2 regions of the Agrobacterium sp. O3.4 genome follow, and region 2 is predicted to be linked to the other one. Evidence: riboswitches for the same ligand, from Rfam matches in the RefSeq annotation. Region 2 holds a riboswitch; the other holds the start of a gene.
The links. A riboswitch is a leader RNA that binds a small molecule or an ion and turns the genes downstream of it on or off. The one in region 2 is predicted to bind cobalamin.
Positions count from the first base shown of each region.

Region 1: linked by a shared signal. The riboswitch ahead of nrdH (glutaredoxin-like protein NrdH) and the one ahead of M0412_RS15695 (ABC transporter substrate-binding protein) in region 2 are both predicted to bind cobalamin.

Region 1 is NZ_JALPZP010000001.1:2,582,554-2,594,666, forward strand. Features, by position in the region: gene M0412_RS12585 (adenosine kinase) at 1-840, shown strand, start outside; gene M0412_RS12590 (SH3 domain-containing protein) at 833-1,366, opposite strand; gene M0412_RS12595 (D-glycerate dehydrogenase) at 1,548-2,552, shown strand; gene M0412_RS12600 (hypothetical protein) at 2,600-3,289, shown strand; gene M0412_RS12605 (GNAT family N-acetyltransferase) at 3,332-3,808, opposite strand; gene M0412_RS12610 (molybdopterin-synthase adenylyltransferase MoeB) at 3,805-4,572, opposite strand; gene recF (DNA replication/repair protein RecF) at 4,595-5,719, opposite strand; gene M0412_RS12620 (alpha/beta hydrolase) at 5,872-6,975, shown strand; gene nrdF (class 1b ribonucleoside-diphosphate reductase subunit beta) at 7,005-7,979, opposite strand; gene nrdE (class 1b ribonucleoside-diphosphate reductase subunit alpha) at 7,996-10,182, opposite strand; gene nrdI (class Ib ribonucleoside-diphosphate reductase assembly flavoprotein NrdI) at 10,170-10,568, opposite strand; gene nrdH (glutaredoxin-like protein NrdH) at 10,581-10,802, opposite strand; cobalamin riboswitch at 11,116-11,340, opposite strand; gene M0412_RS12645 (nucleoside triphosphate hydrolase) at 11,474-12,103, opposite strand; gene M0412_RS12650 (ATP-binding cassette domain-containing protein) at 12,100-12,113, opposite strand, start outside.
Region 2 is NZ_JALPZP010000002.1:623,214-635,326, reverse strand. Features, by position in the region: gene M0412_RS15730 (iron ABC transporter permease) at 1-291, opposite strand, end outside; gene M0412_RS15725 (ABC transporter substrate-binding protein) at 288-1,427, opposite strand; gene M0412_RS15720 (ABC transporter substrate-binding protein) at 1,524-2,657, opposite strand; gene M0412_RS15715 (class I SAM-dependent methyltransferase) at 2,771-3,619, shown strand; gene M0412_RS15710 (pseudoazurin) at 3,742-4,215, opposite strand; gene M0412_RS15705 (ABC transporter ATP-binding protein) at 4,212-5,012, opposite strand; gene M0412_RS15700 (iron ABC transporter permease) at 5,009-6,037, opposite strand; gene M0412_RS15695 (ABC transporter substrate-binding protein) at 6,034-7,065, opposite strand; cobalamin riboswitch at 7,225-7,460, opposite strand; gene M0412_RS15690 (GNAT family N-acetyltransferase) at 7,589-8,467, opposite strand; gene argE (acetylornithine deacetylase) at 8,699-9,823, shown strand; gene M0412_RS15680 (glyoxylate/hydroxypyruvate reductase A) at 9,842-10,768, shown strand; gene M0412_RS15675 (cupin domain-containing protein) at 10,797-11,153, shown strand; gene M0412_RS15670 (aldehyde dehydrogenase) at 11,344-12,113, shown strand, end outside.

The DNA.
Region 1 (12,113 bases), on a different contig from region 2:
CCAGCTCTCGAAGCCTCCGGCGGCAGCGCGGGTAACACGGCGGCCGGTGTGGCGAATTTCGGCGGCAAGGCCGCCTATTTCGGCAAGGTCGCCGAAGACCAGCTCGGGGAAATCTTCCAGCACGATATCCGTGCGCAGGGCGTCTATTTCGAAACGAAGCCGGAAGGCACGTTTCCGCCCACCGCCCGTTCGATGATCTTCGTGACCGAAGATGGCGAGCGTTCCATGAACACCTATCTCGGCGCTTGTGTCGATCTCGGGCCGGAGGACGTGGAAGAAGACGTCGTGGCGCAGACCAAGGTCACCTATTTCGAAGGTTACCTTTGGGATCCGCCGCGCGCCAAGGACGCCATTCGCGAATGCGCCCGCATTGCGCATGAAAACGGCCGCGAAGTTTCCATGACGCTGTCCGACAGTTTCTGCGTCGGCCGTTACCGCGAGGAATTTCTCGACCTGATGCGCTCCGGCACGGTGGACATTGTTTTCGCCAATAAGCAGGAAGCGCTTTCGCTTTACGAGACCGATGATTTCGAGCTGGCGCTGACGAAAATTGCCGCCGACTGCAAGATCGCGGCGGTGACGATGAGCGAAGAAGGTGCCGTTATCCTGCGTGGTACGGAACGGGTGAAGGTAGAAGCCTATCCCGTGCATGACGTGGTCGACACGACGGGTGCAGGCGATCTTTTCGCCGCCGGCTTCCTGTTCGGTTATACGCAGGACCGATCGCTCGAAGATTGCGGCAAGCTCGGCTGCCTTGCGGCCGCGGCCGTCATTCAGCAGGTAGGGCCGCGCCCGATGTCATCGCTCAAGGCGCTTGGCGCAAAGCACGGCCTTATTTAAAGGCCTCTCCGGGATAAGCACCCCAGATTTCGCCCTGCGATACCCAGCCCGAGGCCTGACCGGCCTCGGCGCGGCACCAGTCGCCGTTGCATTCACCGATCCTGAAGACGACGCCCGGCTCCAGCCTGGCGATGACCGAAGCACCCGACTGCGCTTCGCGGCGCATGTTTACGTAAACTTCCTTGCCCTTGCCACGCATCCATGGGGCTGCGACGGCCGTGCGCTCGCCGGACAGCAGCGCCTGGTTGACCCAGCCTTCCGTGCCATCGGCATCGCGGATGCGCCGCCAGTTTTCATATTCCTGGATGATTTCGACAGGCATTCCCGATTTCAGATACATCCACGACACGGCATAATCCGTGCTGGGGCCGATGCGCATATTAACACGCTTGGACTTCAGGCTGACGAAACGCGGCAGGGGCAGACCACTTGCGCCCTTGGCGGCACCCTGCGCCATGGCTTCGGTGGCCGCGCCGAGGAGGCCCAGAGACAATGCAATGCAAACGATAGAAACCACACTGCGCATGCCCATTTCCGTTTCCCGCCTTCTACAAACCGGATGATATTTTAAGGAGGCTCGGTTCCACATGCCTCGAGCCTCGGCGAGTTTTGTTTGTCTTCGCCGGCGGGTCTGGTAGAAACGCCCTGATTGAAAGAAATTATCGCTCTTTCTGGTTAATGACTTCTGAACAAGGCAGCGGCAAACGATGACCCACAAGAAGAGACCGACAGTCTATATCACCCGCAAATTGCCTGACGTCGTCGAGACCAGAATGCGCGAACTCTTCGATGCTGAACTGAACATCGATGATACGCCGCGCAGCGAGGCAGAGCTTGTCGCCGCCATGCAGCGGGTGGATGTGCTGGTGCCGACGGTTACCGACCGCATCACTGCGGCCATGATCGAGAAGGCCGGACCGCAGCTGAAGCTGATCGCCAGCTTTTCCAACGGCATAGACCACGTCGACGTTGATGCCGCGGCCAGGCAAGGCATTACCGTTACCAATACGCCGAATGTGCTGACCGAAGACAGCGCCGATATCACCATGGCGCTGGTGCTGGCCGTGCCGCGCCGCATGATCGAAGGCACGCGCGTGCTTGCCAATGGTTCGGACGAATGGCTGGGCTGGTCGCCGACCTGGATGCTGGGGCGGCGCATTTCCGGAAAACGCATCGGCATTGTCGGCATGGGCCGCATCGGAACCGCGGTTGCGCGGCGCGCCAAGGCCTTCGGCCTTTCCATTCATTATCACAACCGCAAACGCGTTAACCCGGCGACTGAGACGGAGCTTGAGGCGACCTATTGGGACAGCCTCGACCAGATGCTGGCGCGCGTGGATATTGTCTCCGTCAATTGCCCTTCGACACCCGCTACCTACCACCTGATCTCGGCGCGGCGGCTGGCGCTGATGCAGCCAACCAGCTACATCGTCAACACGGCGCGCGGCGATATCATCGATGAAGCGGCGATGATCCAGTGCCTGCGCGAAGGAAAAATCGCCGGCGCCGGTCTCGATGTCTATGAGAATGAGCCTGCGGTGAACCCCAAGCTCATCAAGCTCGCCAAGGAAGGCAAGGTTGTCCTGCTTCCCCATATGGGCTCGGCGACGATCGAAGGGCGCATCGAAATGGGTGACAAGGTCATCATCAACATCCGTACGCTGTTCGATGGACACCGTCCGCCGAACCGGGTGCTTCCGGGGCGTAGCTAAATCAGCTAAAGAAATCCTCGTCTGATTATCGCGTGGAGGGAAGGTCAATGGGAATCCCGGCAAAGTTTTTGCTGCTCATCTCCGCCTTGCTTGTTCTGGGCAGCAGCCCCGCTCAAGCCGCTTCACTCTCCCCCGAAGAGACAGCAGAACTTTATTATCGTGCCTGGCTGAATTTTGACCGCAGCAGCATGGCTCGACTGGATAAAGAATGGGGTTCTGCAAATGGCGGTCCGCGTTACGTCGATATGGAACTGGTTGCCGATCCGGTCGCCTGGCAGCTTAAATATAAGAGTTCCAACGCGCCAAATGGGACCACAAGCGAACAGCAGACTGAGTTTGCAAAATTGTGGGTGGCAAGCACGAAGCGCGCGCGCTGCCAGGCTGAACCAGCACGCATCGGAGCGCAGTTGCCCACGGGTGTCTTCCTGGCGCGGATCAAGATGAACTGCGTCGTTCCGGATGCCGAACCGGCCTTCAAAAAGCTGAAGGCGGGCGCAAAGCCGGATGACCTCGGTGACGGTGGCCGCATGCCGTCAGCGGACCTTATGAAACAGATGGCGGAAGCCGCGATGACAGCACCGGTGACGCATAAGGTCACGACGGAAATTCAGCTCGTCAGCGGAGCGGACAAGCGCATCTGGCGGGTCGGATCAGGCGACGTTCAGCCCGAAACGGGCATTGACCAAGTTTCCGCTGTCTTTATCGCGCAAATGCTGCAATCCGGCCTGCTGCGATAGGCCTTTTCGCAATACCGGTTTTGCTGCAACGATTGAAAGGCCTCAACCGAGGAATTTCGTCATTTCAATCGAGGTTGTGCGATCATAACCGGCATGGGCATTTTCAGCGGTCCTGACGAAACCCCAGGCGGCGAATTTGGCGTGATTGGCACCAAGCTCGATGCGCGTTTCCAAGCGTAGCGCCGGAAGCGCCAATTCGCCAGCCAGTGTTTCAGCTCTTTCAAGCAACATCCTGCCGATGCCCTTTCCCTGCGCTTTCGGGGAAACACAAAGCTTGCCGACATAAAGGCAGGCCGGCGGCTCCGGCCGGCAAAACAGGCAGCCCAGCAGCTCATCGCCGTCAAGCGCCACGAAAGCGATCTCTGCCCTCGCCTTCTCGGCAAGATTTTCCAGTGTCAGGAGATGGGCCGACGACGGCGGATCGATGACGCCATCCATATAGGCGAAGGACGCCATGATGAGCGCCAGCAATTCCTGCCAGCGATCGAATTTTTCGCCGACCCTTGCGATTTCGATCATGGTTTCTTTCCCGCTGGCCGGCGCTTGTAACGAACGGTTTCGAAACGGGCCGACAGGGCATCATAGAGAAGCAGGCGGCAGATCAGGGGCTCACCGGCACCTGTTATCAGCTTGATCGCCTCCATGGCCATGATGGTGCCGATCACCCCCGTCAGCGCCCCGACGATGCCGGTTTCGGCGCAATTGGGAATGAGGCCCTGCGGCGGTGGCTCCGGAAACAGATCACGATAGCCCGGCAGAAGAGCGCCGTCGGCGTTGGTTTCATAGGGTTTCAACACGGTAACCGAGCCATCGAAACGGCCGACGGCGCCGGTGACCAACGGCCTCTTCGCCGCTTCCGCTGCATCGGCAGCGGCATAACGCGTATCGAAATTATCCGAACCATCGATCAGCAGATCGAAGGACGGCAGATGGTCATGCGCCCAGACCTGCGAAAAGCGCTCCTCATAAACCAGCGCTCGGACATGTGGATTGAGACGGGCGATGGCCTTGCGGGCGCTTTGCGTTTTCAGCTCGCCGATCGTGCCGCTATCGTGAATCACCTGTCGCTGGAGGTTGGACAGGGAAACGACATCGTCGTCAATCATGCCGAGCGTGCCGACACCGGCGGCGGCAAGGTAATGAAGGACGGGCGCGCCGAGACCGCCCGCGCCAATGACCAGCACGCGCGCCGCTTTCAGCCGTTGCTGACCGGCACCGCCGATTTCCGGCAGCAGGATGTGGCGCTTGTAGCGTTCGATCTCTTCCGGGCTCAGCGGGTCCATCTTGCCCTCCATCTCTCTATCGTCATCCCGTGACGCTCCCGTGGGAAACATTGAAGAACTGCGCCCGCTCGCCAAGGGCGGAGAACATGGCCGCATCCGTTCCGGTCATGAAACTCTGGCCGCCGAGCGCATGGATGAGATCGAACAGGGCGGCACGTCTGCCCTCGTCCAGATGAGCGGCGATTTCGTCCAGGAGCAGAATGGGCGCATGTCCGGTCATATTGGCTGTCAGCTGCGCATGTGCAAGCACCAGCCCGACCAATAACGCTTTCTGCTCTCCGGTCGAGCAGCGTTCCGCTTCCATGTTCTTTTCCGCATGGCGCACAAAGAGATCAACGCGGTGCGGGCCATCCAGCGTGCGGCCTGCCGCCGCGTCCCGATACCGGCCCTCCCGCAGCATCAGACCATATTCGTCTTCCAGATCGACAGCCGGCCGATGAAGCCCGCCGTCCATGAAGCCGGAGAGCGCAAGCGCCGCCGACGGGAAAGCAGCGTTGCCGGCCCGGCCCTCAATCAGGGTCTTCAACAGGCCGAGCATTTCATAACGGGCAACCGCCATGGAAATGCCGAGTTCGGCCATCTGTTTTTCGATGCCGTCCAGCCAGACCGGATCAAAACGGCCTTCCGACAGCAGGCGATTGCGGCCGCGCATGGCCTTTTCGAAATCGCTTGCCCGCCTGCCATGGGCGGGATCGAGCGACAGCACCAGCCTGTCGAGAAAACGCCGACGGTCCGATGACGAGCCGGTGAAAAGGCCGTCCATGGCGGGCGTCAGCCACAGCACGCGCAGATGATCAGTCAGTTCGTCAACGGATTTTACCGATGTGCCGTTCAGCCGCAGGCGACGTGACACCACTTCGCCATCGCCTTCAATCCCGGTGCCGATGGCAACTTCGCCATCCATGCCTTCGACATCGGCGAAGATCGAGAACCCGGCGTCCGCGCCGACGCGGGTAACATCGGACAGGGTGGCCCGGCGAAGGCCCCTGCCGGGTGAAAGAAACGAGACGGCCTCCAGCAGATTGGTCTTGCCTGAGCCATTATCGCCGGTCAGCACAACATGGCGATCATCAAGTGTGAGCGCCGCCGCCGCATAGTTGCGGAAGTCCGTGAGTTTCAGCCGTAAAAGCGACACCTTGTTCGTCATCTGTACGGCCTAAAACGAACATGGCCGGATGGCAAGAAGGGGAATGCCCATCCGCATGAAAGACCGTCACAGCAAGGCAATTCATTCTCCAGTAGCAACTTTTCGGACGGCCGGTTATTTATGAGCCGTTCCTTATCATCGGTAGCCCATTCATGCGCCTGATCTTTTCGCTGTTTCTCACTCTCGGTATTCTTTCATCCTGTGCAGGCAGGCCGGGGGCGGACGTGCTGCAGGCCATAAACACCAAGGCCCACGGCACGAAAATCGTGACGGCCTATGTGGTGAGCACACGGGAGAAAAACACCGACGCGAAAAAGGGGTTTGGCACGGAGCGGGCAATGGAGCCGAATTATGCAAGCTTCGACATTTCTATTCCTCCTACTCATAAAAGTGGAAAAATCGAGTGGGCCAGCGGCAAGCCGGATCCGAACAAGGATTTCGTCGTTACCCGCGCCGATACGCTGACGAAGCCGAGCTTCAATGCCGATCTTGGCGACGTCGCCCGGTCCGGCAAGCAGATCGCGCTTTTTGTGCATGGTTATAATTACAGCTATCAGGAAGCCCTGTTCCGCGCGGCGCAAATGGCTGCCGATGCCAAGATGGATGGCGTACCGCTGGTGTTCTCCTGGCCATCGCAGGCCAACGTCACCGGTTACGTGGCCGACAAGGAATCGGCGACCTTCTCGCGTGATGCGCTGGCGGGTGTGCTGATCGACCTTACCCGGCAGACCCCGCGAAAAAGCGTTGTCGTGTTTGGCCACAGCATGGGTGGCTGGCTGGTCATGGAGGCGCTGCGCCAATTGCGCTTGCAGGGCAGGAACGACGTGCTCGCCAAGCTGCAGGTGGTGCTGGCAGCACCTGACATCGATGCCGATGTGTTTCGCAAACAGATCGAGGTGGTGGGCCGGCTCAACCCGCCGCTCACCGTTCTCGTTTCCAAGGACGACCGCGCCCTTAAGGCATCCTCCATTTTGGGCGCGGATGTCACCCGCATCGGCGCACTTGACGTGACCGACCCACAGGTACAGGAAGCCGCCCTGAAGGAGGGCGTGCAGTTCATCGACATTTCCAAACTCGAGGCTTCCGATCCGCTCAACCATGACCGCTATGCGGCGCTGGCCTCGATGGTACCGCAGCTGGAATCCAGCAGACGCGAGGGCGACATCAACAGTGCGGGTGCCTTCGTTTTCGATGCGATCGGCGCGACCGTCTCCAGCCCCTTCCGCCTTGCGAGCCAGGTGGTGAACCCGCAGTAGTTTCTGCGGGTTCTTACCGTTCTCCGGTCTCAGAAATCCCAGTCTTCATCTTCGGTGGCAACGGCTTTGCCGATGACATAGGACGAGCCGGAACCGGAGAAGAAGTCGTGGTTTTCATCGGCATTGGGTGAGAGTGCCGAGAGGATCGCCGGGTTGACGCGGCAGGCCTCGGCCGGAAACAGCGCTTCGTAACCCAGATTCATCAGGGCCTTGTTGGCATTGTAATGCAGGAACTGCTTGACGTCCTCGGTCAGGCCAACGCCGTCATAGAGGTCTTCGGTATATTTCGCCTCGTTGTCATAAAGCTCGAGCAAGAGATCGAAGGCGAAGTCCTTGATTTCCTGTCTCTTTGCCTCGCCCAGACGATCCACCGCCCGCTGGAATTTGTAGCCGATGTAATAACCATGCACAGCCTCGTCGCGGATGATCAGACGGATCAAATCCGCCGTGTTGGTGAGCTTGGCGCGGCTTGACCAGAACATCGGCAGGTAGAAGCCGGAATAGAACAGGAAGCTTTCCAGAAACACGCTGGCGATCTTCTTCTTCAGCGGGTCACCGCTGTCATATTCCCGCATGATCAGCGCTGATTTGCGCTGCAGGAACTCGTTTTCCTCAGACCAGCGATAGGCGTCGTCAACGTCAGGCGTGAGGCATAGTGTCGAAAAGATCGACGAATAGGAACGGGCGTGCACGGCCTCCATGAAGGAGATGTTGGAAAGCACCGCCTCCTCATGCGGCGTTGCCGAATCCGCCATCAGCCGCACGGCGCCGACACCGTTCTGGATGGTGTCGAGCAAAGTCAGCCCAGTGAAGACGCGGATCGTCAGCTTCTGTTCTTCGGGCTTCAGCGTTCCCCAGGAAGGAATGTCGTTGGAAAGCGGCACTTTTTCCGGCAGCCAGAAATTCGAGGTCAGGCGGTTCCAGACTTCGAGGTCCTTGTCGTCCTCGATGCGGTTCCAGTTGACCGCGCGGATGCGGGACGCGGTTTTTACGGCGATGTTCATTCTCTTGTCCCTCAAATCAGAGCGTGCAGGAAACGCAGCCCTGAACCTGCGTGCCTTCCAGCGCCATCTGGCGCAAACGGATGTAGTAGATGGTCTTGATCCCCTCCTTCCAGGCGTAGATCTGCGCCCGGTTGATATCGCGTGTCGTCGCCGTATCGCGGAAGAACAGCGTCAGCGACAGGCCCTGATCGACATGCTGGGTAGCCGCCGCATAGGTGTCGATGATCTTTTCAGGGCCGATCTCATAGGCGTCCTGATAATATTCGAGATTGTCGTTAGAAAGATAGGAAGCCGGGTAATAAACGCGGCCGATCTTGCCCTCTTTACGGATTTCGATCTTCGAGACGATCGGATGAATGGAAGAGGTGGAGTGGTTGATATAGGAGATCGAACCGGTTGGCGGTACGGCCTGAAGGTTCTGGTTATAGAGACCCGATGCCATCACGTCCTGCTTCAACGCCGTCCAGTCTTCCTGCGTTGGAATGGCAATGCCGGCTTTTTCGAACAGCTCACGGACCTTTTCCGTCGCGGGCAACCATTCCCGATCGGTATATTTGTCGAAATAGTCGCCCGAGGCATATTTGGAGTTCTCAAAGCCCTTGAAGCTCTGGCCCCGTTCCACGGCCAGCCGGTTGCTGGCGCGGATGGCGTGATAGGTCACGGTGTAGAAATAGATATTGGTGAAATCGACGCCTTCTTCGGAACCATAAAAGATGCGTTCGCGCGCCAGATAACCGTGCAGGTTCATCTGGCCAAGCCCGATGGCGTGGCTCGCATCATTGCCCTTTTCCACCGAAGGAACGGAGGAAATGTGGCTCATGTCCGATACCGCCGTCAGCGCCCGGATGGAGGTCTCGATCGTCTTGCCGAAATCCATCGAATCCATCGCCGAGGCGATGTTCAGCGAGCCGAGATTGCAGGAGATATCCTTGCCCATATGGCTATAGGAAAGATCGGCATTAAATTCGCTTGCCTCGCTGACCTGCAGGATTTCCGAGCAAAGATTGCTCATGCTGATACGGCCGGCGACCGGATTGGCGCGGTTCACCGTATCCTCGAACATGATGTAGGGATAACCGCTCTCGAACTGGATTTCGGCGATCACCTGGAAGAATTCGCGCGCCTTGATCTTCTTCTTGCGGATGCGGCTATCCGCGACCATCTCCTGATATTTTTCGCTGACAGAAATCTCGGTCAACGGTACGCCATAGACCCGCTCCACGTCATAGGGCGAGAACAGGTACATATCCTCGTTGTTGCGGGCGAGTTCGAAGGTGATGTCAGGGATTACCACGCCGAGCGACAAGGTCTTGATGCGGATTTTTTCGTCAGCATTTTCGCGCTTGGTATCGAGGAAACGCATGATGTCAGGGTGGTGGGCATGCAGATAGACTGCGCCCGCGCCCTGACGCGCGCCAAGCTGGTTGGCGTAGGAAAAGCTGTCTTCCAGCAGCTTCATGACAGGAATGACGCCGGAAGACTGGTTTTCGATGTGCTTGATCGGTGCGCCGAATTCGCGAATATTGGTCAGGGACAGCGCCACGCCGCCGCCGCGCTTTGAAAGCTGCAGCGCCGAATTGATGGAGCGGCCGATGCTTTCCATATTGTCTTCCACGCGTAGCAGAAAACATGAGACCAGCTCACCGCGGCTCTTCTTGCCAGCGTTCAGGAACGTCGGGGTCGCCGGCTGGAAGCGGCCGGAAATGATCTCATCCATCAGGTCGCGGGCAAGCTGTTCGTCACCGCGCGCGAGAGCCAGCGCCACCATGCAGACGCGATCCTCATAACGCTCCAGATAACGTTTTCCGTCGAATGTCTTCAGCGTGTAGGAGGTGTAATATTTGAACGCCCCGAGGAAAGTCGGAAAGCGGAACTTCCGGGCATAGGCTTCGTCATAGAGATCGCGGACGAAATTGAAGGAATACTGATCCAGTACCTCCTGTTCGTAATATCCCTCCGTTACCAGATAATCGAGTTTTTCCCTGAGGTTATGGAAAAACACCGTGTTCTGGTTGACGTGCTGGAGGAAATATTGCCGGGCGGCAAGGCGATCCTTGTCGAGCTGGATCTTTCCGTTCTCGTCATAGAGGTTCAGCATCGCGTTCAGCGCGTGGTAGTCCAGTCCCGTATCAACCGGTTTCTGGCTTGCAGCTACCGGCTGTTTGGCGTCCTTGCGCAGCGCGCCTGAGGTCAGCGTGTCCAAAATCGTTCCAATCCATGTTTGACGTTGGCGACATCTTCCTCCGTGCCGAGAAGCTCGAAGCGATAGAGAAACGGCACGGCACATTTGCGCGAGACGATATCTCCGGCGGATGCGAAAGCTGCGCCAAAATTCGTGTTTCCCGCCGCGATGACGCCGCGAATGAGATTTCGGTTGGAGGGCTCGTTCAAGAACCGGATGACCGGCTTTGGCACGGCCCCTTTCGTGCCGCCGCCCCCATAGGTGGGGGTGACGAGCACATAGGGCTCAGACACATGAGGCACATCCTCCTCGGCGCCGAGTGGCAGGCGCAATAATCGCCGCCCCAGTTTCAGAAGGAAACGATGCGTGTTTTCAGAGCGGCTGGAATAATAAACGATCAGCCCCATCACGCTGCCGCCTTAGCTGATCGCGCCGATCATATCCGGCCGGAAACCCGCCCAATGGCGTTCGCCGGCGACGACCACGGGAACCTGCATGTAACCAAGGCCGCGAACGTGATCGAGCGCATCCGCATCTTCGGAAATATCGACGATCTCATAGCTAACGCCGATGCGGTCGAGTGCGCGATAGGTGGCAGTGCATTGGACGCAGGCGGGCTTGCTGTAAACGGTGACGGTCATAATTTCCTCTTTCGAAGCCGTTCTTGGACACGGCTCAACATTGCCGATTGCAATCGCAATCGGGTGGCGATGGATTTGTCATTCAGGTGGGGCGCACGGCTTAGAGGGTTTGTCACATTTCCGGACGGAAACCGTTTGTCCCGGTTATCCTGAAAACGCTTCTGGCCGCGTAAAATCACTCTCTACGCCGACGAGCGCAGGAACTTAAAAAAATGCACTGGCATGACTTCACCCCGAAGCTTGTTCTGGAAGGGGTCAGAAAAGGGCGAACGCAATTCATTTGCGCCATACCTTCCTTCCGGACACCCCGCCCGTGGACGTTTTCGCTCAAGGCAGGTCTCCTGACTTACGGGTCACAACATCTATCCCGGCCTTCCCGGAGCTTTTGGCTCCAGTGACCCAAATCGGAACGATGCTCGCCGCTTACAGTTGCGGGGGCAGTTTCGGCATTGTTCCGCCATGATGGCGTTGCTCACCGAATTCCCGTCTTAGCTCCCGACGCTTGCGAATCGGGAGAACCTTGAACACCACATATAGCATATGAGGAAATTTTCTCGTCAATAAATAGACACACAAAAGCCCCACCCTGTGGATGAAAAAGATTCAACACATGGTCAACAAAGGCTTAACGGCAAATGCGCCTTGCCGCTCAGTGACGAGAAAGCGTTAACCTATTCCCAGATATCGATGTGAATATCGGCAGGGCGGGCGTTCTCGATCACCCTTTTACCGTTGGGAAGATCGTTTTCAAAAAGTTTGGCGTGGATCGCAGCTGCATCGAGGCCGTAGCCCTGCCATCTGCTCCGCAACCTCTCTTCAAGCACGTTGACCGACGGCCCAACGAAAATAGTAAGGTCGAAGCTCTCGGAAAGCGCCGTCCATGGGGCCTCATTCAGCAGCAGATAATTGCCTTCAGCCAGAATGAAGCGTGTCTCCGGCGCGATGGCGCGGGCGGACGCAATGGCGATTTCGCGGGAGCGGTCGAAAACCGGGACAAGCACCTCCTGCCCGCCCCTGCGGACGGCAGAGACGATATCGAGGAAGCCACGCACATCAAAGGTTTCGGGCGCGCCCTTGCGCGGCAGCAGCCCACGCTCTTCAAGGATGCCATTGTCCATATGGAAGCCATCCATGGGCAGCACGGCGGCCGTTTCGCCCCGCGCCAGCAAAGCATCACAAAGCGCGTCCGCCAGCGTGGATTTGCCGGCCCCAGGGGGACCGGCAATGGCAATGATAAAACGGGATTTGCCCTCTGCCCGCCGAAGAACGTCTTCAGCGATCGTCTCAAGCTTCAGCGTCATGCGGCAAGCG
Region 2 (12,113 bases):
CTGCGCGCCCGCAACCGACAGCGATGCGCCGACAGTGACCGCCATCAGCGCAATCGGCATGCGGATATCCCAGATCACCACTCGCAGCTGGTTTGCAGCAGCGGCCGGATCGGCAATGGTCGCCAGAACTTCGGAAATTGTATAGCGCGCCGGGCCGAGCGCCATATCCGCGGCCATGCTGAAACACAGGGCGATGAAAAGCCCGACAAGAATAACGATCCTGCGCGCGGCAAGGGCGCGATATTGATCGCGCCCACTGACGCCAACGGCGCTTTCATTCAGCGAACTCATTGGTTCAAACCTTTTTCGAGCGAGGCGAAATAGCCCGGCTTGTAGGTAACGGGGAGGAACTTCCGGTAAAATTCCTCAGCGTTTTTTTCCGGGTCGAGATCAGCGAAGAGGTCCGGATGGAACCACTTGGCAAATTGCTGGATCGGCAAAAACTCGTAAGGAGCGCCATAAAACTGGTGCCAGACGGCATGGACATTGCCCTGCTTGACCGCCTTCAGTTCCGGAAACGGCGTACGCGTCATCAGATTGGCCAGCCGCTCGCGCGAAAGCGCCGTGTCTGCTCCGAGCCCAAGGGGAACGAACTGGTTGATATCGGATTCCGCCGCCCAGTTCGAGCCGGTGACGATGACATGGTCAGGATCAGCGACGACCAGCTGCTCGGGATTGAGATCGCCGAAGGTCGTCTTGATGATGCCGTCGGCAATATTGTGACCACCGGCCAGATCAACCATCGCGCCGAAATTGGCGGATCCAAAGGTGCGGCAGCAATTGTTCTCGCCGGAAATGCCGGGCGAACGCTCGATAAAGACATTCGGGCGCTTGAGGTCCTTGACGCTGGCGACCCGGTCGGTCACGCGGGCGATTTCAGCACGGCGATAGGCGATGAATTCCTTGGCGCGCTCTTCCGCACCGAACAGTTTTCCGAGAATTTCGATCGAGGCTTCGCTGTTCTTATCGGGATCGATACGGAAATCGAGATAAACGATCTTGATGCCGGCAGCGGCAGCCTTCTCTTCGAAACCACTTTCCTTGGCGGTTTTTTCCGTTTCCAGATTGAGGGTGATCACGTCAGGAGAAAGGGTGATCGCCGTTTCCAGGCTGAAGTCACCCTGCGGCAGATAACCGAAGCGCGGCAGTTTCTCGATCTGCGGAAAACGCTCGACATAGGCCGTGTAGCTGTCGGGGTCCTTCTTGAGCAGATCGTCACGCCAGCCGACGATGTTTTCGAAGGTCTTGTCGCCCTTCAGCGCCGCGATGACGTGGATCTGGCGGGCTTCGCCAACGATGACACGCTTGGCCGGCAGGTCCAGTTCGACCTTGCGGCCGGTGACATCGGTGATCTCGCCTGCATGGGCTGTTACGGCGAGAAGAGAGAAGGCCAGCACCGCAAGATGCCTCAGAGCATTGAGCCGCATGAGAAGTCCTCATTGAGTTCCAAAAGAAAATGATGAAACCGCATCACTGCGGTCTCATCCATCGAACGGACGGCGCTCCTCTTCACCGTCCCTGTCTTATTTCGCGTCCTTCAGCGACACGAAGTAGCCGGGCTTGTAATCAAGCGGCAGGAAGCGGGCATGCAATTCCTTGAAGGTCGCCTCGGGATCGAGATCCTTGAAGAGATCAGGATGCAGCCACTTGGCGATTTCCTGAATGGCCACGAACTGGTACGGGTTGTTGTAGAACTGGTGCCAGATGGCGTGGACATTGCCGTCCTTCACCGCCTGCACACCGGTAAAGGCCGGGCGCTTGGTAAGGTTTTCGAGCTTCCGATGCGCTTCCTTCACATCCGCACCATAACCGACACCGACCCAGTTGCCGCCGGGAACGTAGCCATTCCAGTTACCGCCGGTGATGATGATCTGCTCCGGGTTGGAGGCGATGATCTGTTCCGGATTGACGGTGCCGAAGGTGCCGGGAATGATATCCTTGGCCATGTTGATGCCGCCGGCAAGCTCGACCATCTTGCCGAAATTCTCGTTGCCGAAGGACATGCAGCAATCGTCGGAGTAACCGCCGGCGCGCTCGACAAACACCACCGGCTTCTTCGGATTGGCCTTGGCGAGTGTATCGGTGACCTTGGCGATGGAGTCAGCACGGAACTTGATGAAGTCCTCGGCGATCTTTTCCTTGCCCGTCAGCTTGCCCATCAGGCGCATGCTCGGCTCGGTATTTTCCATCGGCTTTTCACGGAAGTCGACATAAACAAGCGGAATGCCAACCTTGGCGAGCTTCTCGATGTAGCCTGCCTCTTCGGTCGCCGTCTTGGCGTCGATATTCATCAGGATCACGTCCGGCTTAAGCGCAACGGCCTGCTCGACGTCGAAAGTGCCGTCCTTCATGCCGCCAAAGGTCGGCAGCTTGGCGATCTCAGGATATTTGGCAAGATAGGCGTCATAGGTTTCCGGATCGGCCTTGGCGAGGTCATCGCGCCAGCCGACGACGTGCTGGAAAGGGTTTTCCTTGTCGAGCGCCGCGAGGAAATAGATCTGCCGGCCTTCACCGAGAATGACGTGCGAAACGGGAACATTGACTTCGACATCCCGGCCGGTCACATCCTTGACAGTGACCTTTTCGGCCAGTGCCGGCCAGGCGGCGGATACGAGAAGGCCAAGGGCAAGTGCCGTGGATTTGGCTGAGATGCGTATCGGATATTGCTCTCCAGTGTTGACTGGCGGGGCTGTATTATTTTCTGACTGTACTAGTCAACATTTATGTTTTAGAGCCATTCTCAACTGACCGGCGCATGGGTTGAAGACCAATGATCGACACTATCCAATATGGCAAGAACGACAGCCTGCGAGACGAAATCAAAGCCTATTGGTCCGGCCGCGCCGCGACCTTCGACCTTTCCCCCGGACATGAGATTTTTTCCGAAGATGAGCGAGAAGCGTGGCATGCCCTGCTTTTGAAGCATCTGGGACAGGGAGAAGGCCGCAAGGCGCTCGATCTCGCCAGCGGAACCGGCGTCATTTCGCATCTGATGGACGATCTTGGTTTTCAGGTCACGGGCATGGACTGGTCGGAAACCATGCTGGCGCTCGCGAGGGAAAAAGCGAAAAGCCGCGGGCGCAATATCCGCTTTTTTGTCGGCGATGCCGAAAACACCATGGAGCCGGATGAAAGCGCCGATGTCATCATCACCCGTCATCTCGTCTGGACACTGGTGGACCCGCAGGCAAGCTTTGCCGAATGGTTCCGCGTGCTGAAACCGGGCGGGCGGCTGCTGATCGTCGACGGCGATTTCGTCAATGTCGGCTGGCGCGAAAAACTCGTCAAGAAACTGGCCGCGGGTCTGGAAAGCATCGGCCTCGTGAAACCGGACCAGCTGCACAAGCCGGCTGATCCGGCCAATACCTTCAACAGCATTCTTTCACGCGTCTATTTTTCCGGCGGTGCGCGGGCTGACGATGTCGCGGCGATGTTGCGTGCGACGGGATTCGAACCCGTCGCGGTTGATCAGGAACTTCAGGCCATCCATCGCGCCCAGTCGAAGAACTTCAGCCTGCTAAAGGGCATCCTGCGTGGCCTGCAGCACCGTTATGCGGTCTGCGCCGTGAAGCCGGACATGTCCGCGAATATCATCCGCACGCCGTCACCCCGGACCTGATCCGGGGATCTAGTGCGATCAAGTCCTTGACCGCGAAAGACTCTTTCCCGGCTTAGACGCGCCGGGGCTGGATGCCGGATCTAGTCCGGCATGACGGATGAGGGAAACTCGGCGCAGAATCCTCATTTTTCCGCTTGCTCGAAGAGATCGTCCAGCCGGGGCTTCGCTCGGCCGGGCACGTCGACTTCCCTGTAGCTCTGCGGCAGGGTCGCCTCGCCCACCTTGATCAGCATGACCATGCCCATGCCGTAATGCGGCGAGCATTTGATTCCGTAAAAGCCCGGTCTGTCGAAAGCAGTCTCGAATTCATCATTGATCCGGCTTTTGAAACCCTCGGCGCCTTCGGGAATCATGCCGTCGATGGTCGCGGCATTGTGGCTCTTGTGGGTCGGCACAAAGCGCACACGGTCGCCGGGGGCGATTTCCAGAAAATCGGGCTCGAACACCATCGGACCTTTTTCGCCCCGGTTCAGCATTTTTACCTCGAAGGTTTCGGCCATGGCATGCAGGGGAAAGCCCGTAGCCAGCGCCAATGCAATTCCAGCCAGAGCATTACGCGGCTGCACGCCAAGGCGAAGCATCTTCAATTTCATCATCGTACCAGTGCTTTCTTTGTCTGAGCGGCCATTCCATGGGCCGGCAGAAAACGAATATGAGAAAAGCCGCCCTCATCCGTGGTGACGACGGACTGCACCCCGAAAACATCGGCGATCGTCGCCGATGTGAGGACCTCGTGCGGCGGACCGGCCGCAATCATCCGCCCCTGATGCATGATGGCGACGCGGTCGCAGAACACGGCGGCGTGATTGAGATCATGCAGCGCCGCAACGACGGTCAGCCCCTGTCGGCGGACCAGATCGAGCAGGCCGATCTGATGGCCGATATCGAGGTGATTGGTCGGCTCGTCCAGCAGCAGGATATGCGGCTGCTGCGCCAGCGCGCGGGCAATATGCAGGCGCTGGCGTTCGCCGCCGGAAAGGTGGTGCCAGCTTCGTTCTGCCTTGTCCGCCATATCAACATTGTCGAGCGCGGCGTCGACGATGGCGTCGTCATTGGCCGACCAGGCAGAGAGCGGACCGAGATAGGGCGTGCGACCAAGTTCGACAGCCTGTCGAGCCGTAATTCGCTCTGTGGTCTCTGCCTGCTGTTCCACAAAGGCCAACCGGCGGGCAAGATCACGCCGTCCGAATGAGGCAAGCGCATCGTCACCAAGCGTGACGTGGCCGCGTCGCGGCTTGCGGATGCCGGCCAGCATGGAAAGCAGCGTGCTTTTGCCGGAACCATTCGGGCCGATAATGCCCAGAAACTCTCCGGAACCGACATCGAGCGAAACGCCACGGACAATATCGACATTGCCGGCATGGAAATGCAGGTCATGGGCGGATAATTTCATGACCGCCCCCTCTTCTGCCCGAGAATGAAGGCGAAGGCCGGCGCGCCGACGAGCGCGGTGATGACCCCGATCGGCAGCACCTGACCAGGAATGACGATGCGCGAGAGAATATCGGCAACAATCATGAAAACAGCACCGGTCAGCGCCGTTACCGGCAGCAATAACCCGTGGCGAACGCCGACGAAGATGCGCGCCGCGTGCGGAATGACGAGACCGACAAAACCGATGGAACCCACCAGCGACACCATCACCGCCGTCATGATCGCCGAAACCGAGATCAGCACCGCATAGGTCCGGCGCACCGGAATTCCGAGCGAGGCGGCGGCCTGACCGCCGAAGGCGAAGGCATCCAGCGCCCGGGAATACCATAGACACACCGCGAGACCGGCGATGCTGACCGGCAAAGCCAGCCAGACATCCGGCCAGCGCACCCCGGAAAGATTGCCGAGAAGCCAGAATATAATGCCGCGCGCCTGTTCGGCATTGGCGGATTTGGTGACGATGAACGAGGTCATGGCATTGAACAGCTGCGAGCCGGCCACCCCGGCCAGAATGATGGCGCTATTGCCGTGACCAGCCCGCACCGCCAGAAGGCTGACCAGCGAGAATGCAACGAAAGCGCCGATCAGCGCCCCCGCCGGCATGGTCAGGAGCCCTGCCCCGAAACCCAGAAGCGCAACCGCGACCGCCCCGGTGGAGGCGCCTGCGGAAATGCCGAGAATATAGGGATCGGCCAGCGGGTTGCGCAAAAGCGATTGCAGCACCGCGCCGGCAAGCGCCAGAGAAGCACCGCAGCAGGCGGCGACAACGGCGCGGCTGAGGCGATAGCTCCAGACGATACCCTCATCCAGCGGCTCCAGCGGATAACCCGCATGGAAGACACGGTTGGCGATGGTTTTCGCCACCACATCGAAGGGAATGGCAGTCTCGCCGATGGCCGCTCCGGCCATCAGCGCGACGAGCAGCAGGGCGAGCGCGGCAAAAGCCAGACCCGCCCTGCCGAGATGGACGGAAAAACCGTTCACTTGGCGAGGCCGGCAGCCGAAATCGCCTCGGCCAGCGTTTCAATACCTTCGATCGTGCGGATGGTCGGGTTCATCGCCTGCGCATCCATATCGAACACATGACCTTCCTTAACGGCGGGCATGATGCTGGCGACGGGGTCGGTCGCAAGGAACTTGTGCTTGACGGCAACGTCATCGGCCGGGAAACGACGACGGTCCATCTTGCCGGCGACGATGACGGTCGGATTGGCCTTGGCGATGGTTTCCCAGCCAACGGTCGGCCATTCCTCATCGCTTTCGATGATATTGGTCAGCCCGAGTGCGGACATGATGTAACCGGGCGCGCCATGGCGGCCCGCCACATAAGGGTCGATATCCAGTTCGGCGCTGGAGAACCAGAAGACGGCGGAAATCTTGCCATTGGCCGAAGCGATCTTGGCGCGGGCGGCTTCTTCACGCTTTTTCAGGTCGGCAACAACCTCTTCGCCGCGGTCCTGCACGTTGAAGATTTTGGCGAGATCGCGGATCTCCTGATAGATCAGCTCCATGGTAAAGCCGGTCTTGCGAACGCCGTCCCCGCCGCCGGAATTATCCTTGCCGACGCAATCGGCCGGCGAGGTGTAAACGGGAATACCGAGTTCGGCGAATTGCGCGGGCGTGCCGACAACACCTTCCGGGCCGATCTGCCACTGGAACTGCGTCGTTACCAGGTCCGGCCTCTTGCCGACAACGGCTTCGAAACTCGGATCATTGTCGGCCAGACGCTCCACCTTGGCGTTGGCTTCCTCGTAACCCTTCAGAACCGGGCCGATCCACAGCGCCGTGCCCACCACCCTGTCGGCAACGCCGAGGAGATAAAGAACCTCGGTCGTGCTCTGGCCGACGGATACCGTGCGGGCCGGCGCCTGTTTGAAGGTGATGTCCTGACCGCAGCTGTTGATCGTCAGGGGATAGACCGTTTCGGCGGCATGGGCGGAAGCGGCGGGCAAAGCCGTAAGCGCAGCGGCCAGAAGGCCGGCATAGGCCGGCAGGCGTCCAGGATTAAACATGTGTTCTCCAGTCGAAATTAAATCGCTTATTCCAGAGCCGCAGGCGTTAGAACGCGCAGCAACAGCGGGACGTCTTGTACGGAGAACAACGACGGGACGCAAACCAAATGTTATGAAATAACATTACAATTTCCTCCTCCGGGCTTCCCCGCCCGTAACGATGGTTCATATTTTGACGGCAGGTCTCCTGGCTCACGGATTTGCGCCGTTCATCTGCCTTCCCGCATTCCGGAGAATACAGTGGCATGACGCCTTGAGGCGCCACGGGGATGAGCGGCAATCCGCTTACAGTTGCGGGGGCAGCCACGGCATTGGGCGATCATCATCACCCGCACCATGTTCCCTATTAATCCCTTCGCCTTTCGGCTGCAGGAACCGTCGCTTTCTCACATAAGGGGCAAGAGCCGGAGCGTCAATCGCCAAAGCATGTCTCACAAGCGTATGGAAACCGTTCTGCGACAAAGACACGCACACAGCAGGAACCCAAAGTGCGTAACATGAAGTCGATGGGAAACGAGGTGCTTCAACACAGGGATGGGCCTGCCAGAGCGAAAATCCCAGCCGAGCCGGAACCTTCCGGCTGCGGCGCATTTTTTGACATGGTCGTCAGTGTTTCAATCACCACCAGTCCGGATTGCGCCAGAAAATCGGTGAGAACACCGTCATCACGCAAGGCATCGAGCCGGACAAGCTGCCCGTCGAGATCGGCAAAATGCCGCCTTACCAGCGCGACTGCCTCCGCTTCCCCCTCCGCAACCACCGGGCCGATGATGTGGCCCCGCCCTGCCGCCCGCCGCAGCGCAAAGGCGGCCAGACGATCCGCCTCGAACAGGCCGTAGCCGGTGTTTTCCCGCAGGAGACGCTGCAGCACGCCCCGGCGTGAAACGCCGAAAGCCGCCCGGTCCAGATCTTCCACGGCGGGGAGATGATGTTCCGAAACTGGCTCGATCCTCTGTTTCTTGCCAAGCTGCGGCGCCTCGGTGGTGCGACGGGCCTTGCCGCGCAGAAGATGCACCCGTTCCGCATCCCCGGTAAAACCGAGCCCGGCAAATAGCCGCCGGGACACCTCCGTTGCATTCAGCCGCAAGGCGGCGGCAGGATATCTCGCCACAAGCTGCCGGACCAGCCAGGGTGCTACGCCCTGCCCCTGCAGGCGTGGGGAGACTATGACCATGCCTAACGTCGCAAAAGCCTGATCATAGGGAAAAAGCATGGCGGTCGCGACAACCCGGTCAATCTCGTCCAGCGCCGCAAGACCCACACCGCACTGGCGCAGGAAACACCATTCATTGGCATGATACCGCCATCCGACAGCCATGGAGAGGGCATGCAGATGATCCGCCTCCACATCGGCGATATCCACGGTCCGCAACTCGAAACTATCGACCTTGAGCAGCTCCATAGCAAACGGCTCTCATTCCCTCCGGCGCGGAACCCTAGGGCCCCGGAAGCCCAGCCCACGACATCCGAAGATAACCGGCCCTGCCCGCAGGAATTTTCTGAAAGCACTGGAAGGACACAACAATCTACCGAAATCATCGGCATTTCAGCAGATAAACGCCGCCGGCCACTCTAAGCTTCTGCGGTGAATAATCCGGCCAGCGGCCAATGGGAACGACCAGCGGGGACGACCATGAACGCAATCGAAATCCTTGAGCGTCTCGTCGCCTTCCCGTCCGTTGTCGGAACCGCCAATGGCGATATTGCCGGATGGATTGCCGATTATCTGGAAGGCCATGGCGCGAAAGTCTCGCTGTTGCCCGGACCGGAGGGCGACCGCGCCAATCTCTTCGCCACGTTCGGCCCGGCCGATCGGGCCGGTTATATCCTGTCCGGCCACATGGATGTGGTGCCGGCCGGAGAACCGGAATGGACCTCCAATCCCTTCACGCTGAGAACCGAAAACGACCGGCTCTACGGGCGCGGAACCACCGACATGAAAGGGTTTCTCGCCACTGTGCTCGCCGCAGCGCCGGCATTTTCGCGCATGACGCTTGAACGGCCGATACACATCGCCTTTTCCTATGACGAGGAGGCGGGCTGCCGTGGCGTTCCCCATCTCATCGCCAGACTGCCGGAACTGTGTGCCCCGCCGGCGGGCGCCATCATCGGCGAACCCAGCAATATGCGCGCCGTTCGCGCCCACAAGGGCAAGGCCGCAGCGCGCATCACCCTGCACGGCCGATCCGGCCATTCCTCACGGCCGGATCAGGGGATAAACGCCATTCACCTGATGACCGGCATCATGGCAAAAGCAGTCGAAACCGCCGATACGCTGACGCGGGGACCGTTCGAAGCAACCTTCGAGCCGCCCTACTCCTCCTTGCAGATCGGCACGGTCAAAGGCGGGCAGGCGATCAACATCATCCCCGATCATTGCGCAATCGAACTGGAAGCGCGGGCAATTTCGGGCGTCTCCCCGCTCGCCCTGCTGGAGCCGGTAAAAAGCGCTGTCGAAGAGATCGCCGCAACGGGCGTCGATATCGAATGGACGCCGATGAGCGCTTATCCGGCCCTGTCGCTTCCAGCCGATGCGCCGCTTGCTTTGCTTCTGGAGGAACTGACCGGCACCGCCAACCTCGCAGCCGTAAGCTACGGAACGGAGGCCGGGCTTTTCCAGGCGGCGGGCATAGATGCCATCATTTGCGGCCCGGGAGATATCGGCCGCGCCCACAAGCCGGACGAATTCATAACCGCGGACGAACTTGCCGCCTGCCAGTCGATGCTGGAAACACTCGGCCGCCGCTGCGCCGCTTAATCAAATGACGGGTATTAGATGACGTTTCTCTTCAATTCCGACGCAAAGCGCGGCGAAATCTTCCGGCAGGCTCTGGCCACAGAGCTGCCGGACCTGCCATTTTCGATGGATGCCGCCACTGTCGATCCCGATGCGGTGCGTTATCTCATTACATGGACGGTGCCAGAGGATATCGCGCGTTACCGCAATCTCGAAATCCTGTTTTCGATCGGCGCGGGTGTCGACCAGTTTCACATCGATGCAATCCCGGAAACGGTGAAGGTCGTGCGCATGGTGGATGAAGGCATCATCCGCATGATGCAGGAATATGTCTGCCTCGGCGTGCTTGCCCTTCATCGCAACCTGCTGGCCTATCTGGAACAGCAACGCCAAAACCTATGGAAAGCCCTGCCGGGCCAGCGGCAGGCGGAAGAATGCCGCGTCGGCGTTCTCGGCCTCGGCATGCTGGGTGTTGCGGCACTGGAACGGCTGAAACCTTTCGGTTTTCCGCTTGCCGGCTGGAGCCGTTCTCCGCGCCAGATCGATGGCGTCACCTGCCACCATGGCGATGAAGGGCTGAAAGCCATTCTTTCCACCAGCGATATCCTCGTCTGCCTGTTGCCGCTGACGGACGAGACCACCGGGCTTTTGAATGCCGGGCGCCTCGGCCTGCTGCCGGATGGCGCGGCTCTCGTCCATGCCGGGCGCGGCAGGCAGCTCGATCATGACGCACTCCTAGATGCACTCGACAGCGGCAGGCTTTCCGGCGCGGTGATCGACGTCACCGATCCCGAGCCACTGTCTGAGGGCCATCGTTTCTGGACTCATCCGAAAATTCTGCTGACGCCGCATATCGCCAGCGTCACCCAGCCCCACTCCGCCGCCCGCACCGTCGTCGACAATATCAAACGATACGAATCCGGCCTCGAACCGCTCGGCCTCGTTGACCGCAGCCGCGGATATTGATCATCCGCCATCTCAGAAAGGAAAATCCATGCCGCTTCTCAAGCCTATCGACACCAATCCCGATTTCGAGCCGAAGGCCTCCAAGGCCCTGCCGGAACGCCTGATCGCCGGCGACCCTTCATTCAAGACCTGGGCGCTGGACGAAGCCCGCGATGGAACCGTAAAGACCGGCATCTGGGAAGCGACCCCGGGCGAAAGCCGTTCCATCAAGGGCGAGACCTTCGAATTTTGCCATATTCTGGCCGGCGTAATCGAAATCACCCCTGATGGCGGCGAACCGCAGCGTTATACGGCTGGCGACAGCTTCGTCATGAAGCCGGGTTTCGTCGGCGTCTGGAAGACCATCGAAACGGTTCGCAAGATCTACGTCACCGTGAATGGATGATGTAAAACCCGCGTTTTTTAACGGTCGCTCACGGTACCGGCCAGAAATACACGACAGGCAGCGCGCCGCAAAAGATTGCGCTGTCTGTTGGCAACAAAACGGGATTTTCATTCATCGCCCGCGCCACAGTCGGTCGATTTCGCTTGGCGGCAGGGATTAGCTTTAAGGGCATATCCACAGAGGATTTCCCATGACGCTCAGCTTCGATCCAGACAGCCTGTCTTTGCCAATTGGCCATTTCATCGGCGACCGGCTGATCCCGGCTAAAGACGGCATCGACATGCATCGCCCATCGGACGGCATGGGATATGCCGGCTGCCCGAAGGCGGATGCGACGCTGGTGGATGAGGCGGTGCAAACCGCCAAGGCGGCGCTGAAGCGCAGCAACTGGGGCGGCGTTCGCCCGCGCGAGCGCACCAGGGTCTTGCAGCAGTGGGCCGACCTCATCGAATCGGAAGCCGAGACCTTGGCGAAAATCGAGGCACTGTCCTCGACACGGCCGGTGGGCCAGCTGATTGCCGGCGACATCGCCGTTACCGCCGAGCAGATCCGCTTCTTCGCCGAATTCGCCGACAAGGAAGGCGGCGATCTGGTGCCGACCGACGACACCAGTCTCGGCATGATCATGACCGAGCCCTATGGCGTTGTCGGCGCGATCACACCCTGGAATTTCCCTGTCTCCATGGCCGGCTGGAAGCTCGGCCCGGCGCTGGCGGCCGGTAATGCCGTGGTGCTGAAACCCTCGGAAATGACCCCCTTCTCCAGCATTTTCATGGCGCAGCTGGCGATCAAGGCAGGGCTGCCCGCCGGCCTCATCAATATCGTGCTGGGTGACGGGCCGGTGACCGGCAATGCCATCACCGGGCACCCTGATATCTCCAAGGTCAGTTTCACCGGCTCCACCGCTGCGGGTGCCGCCATCATGGCCAATATCGCCCGCACCGGCATCAAGCCGATGAC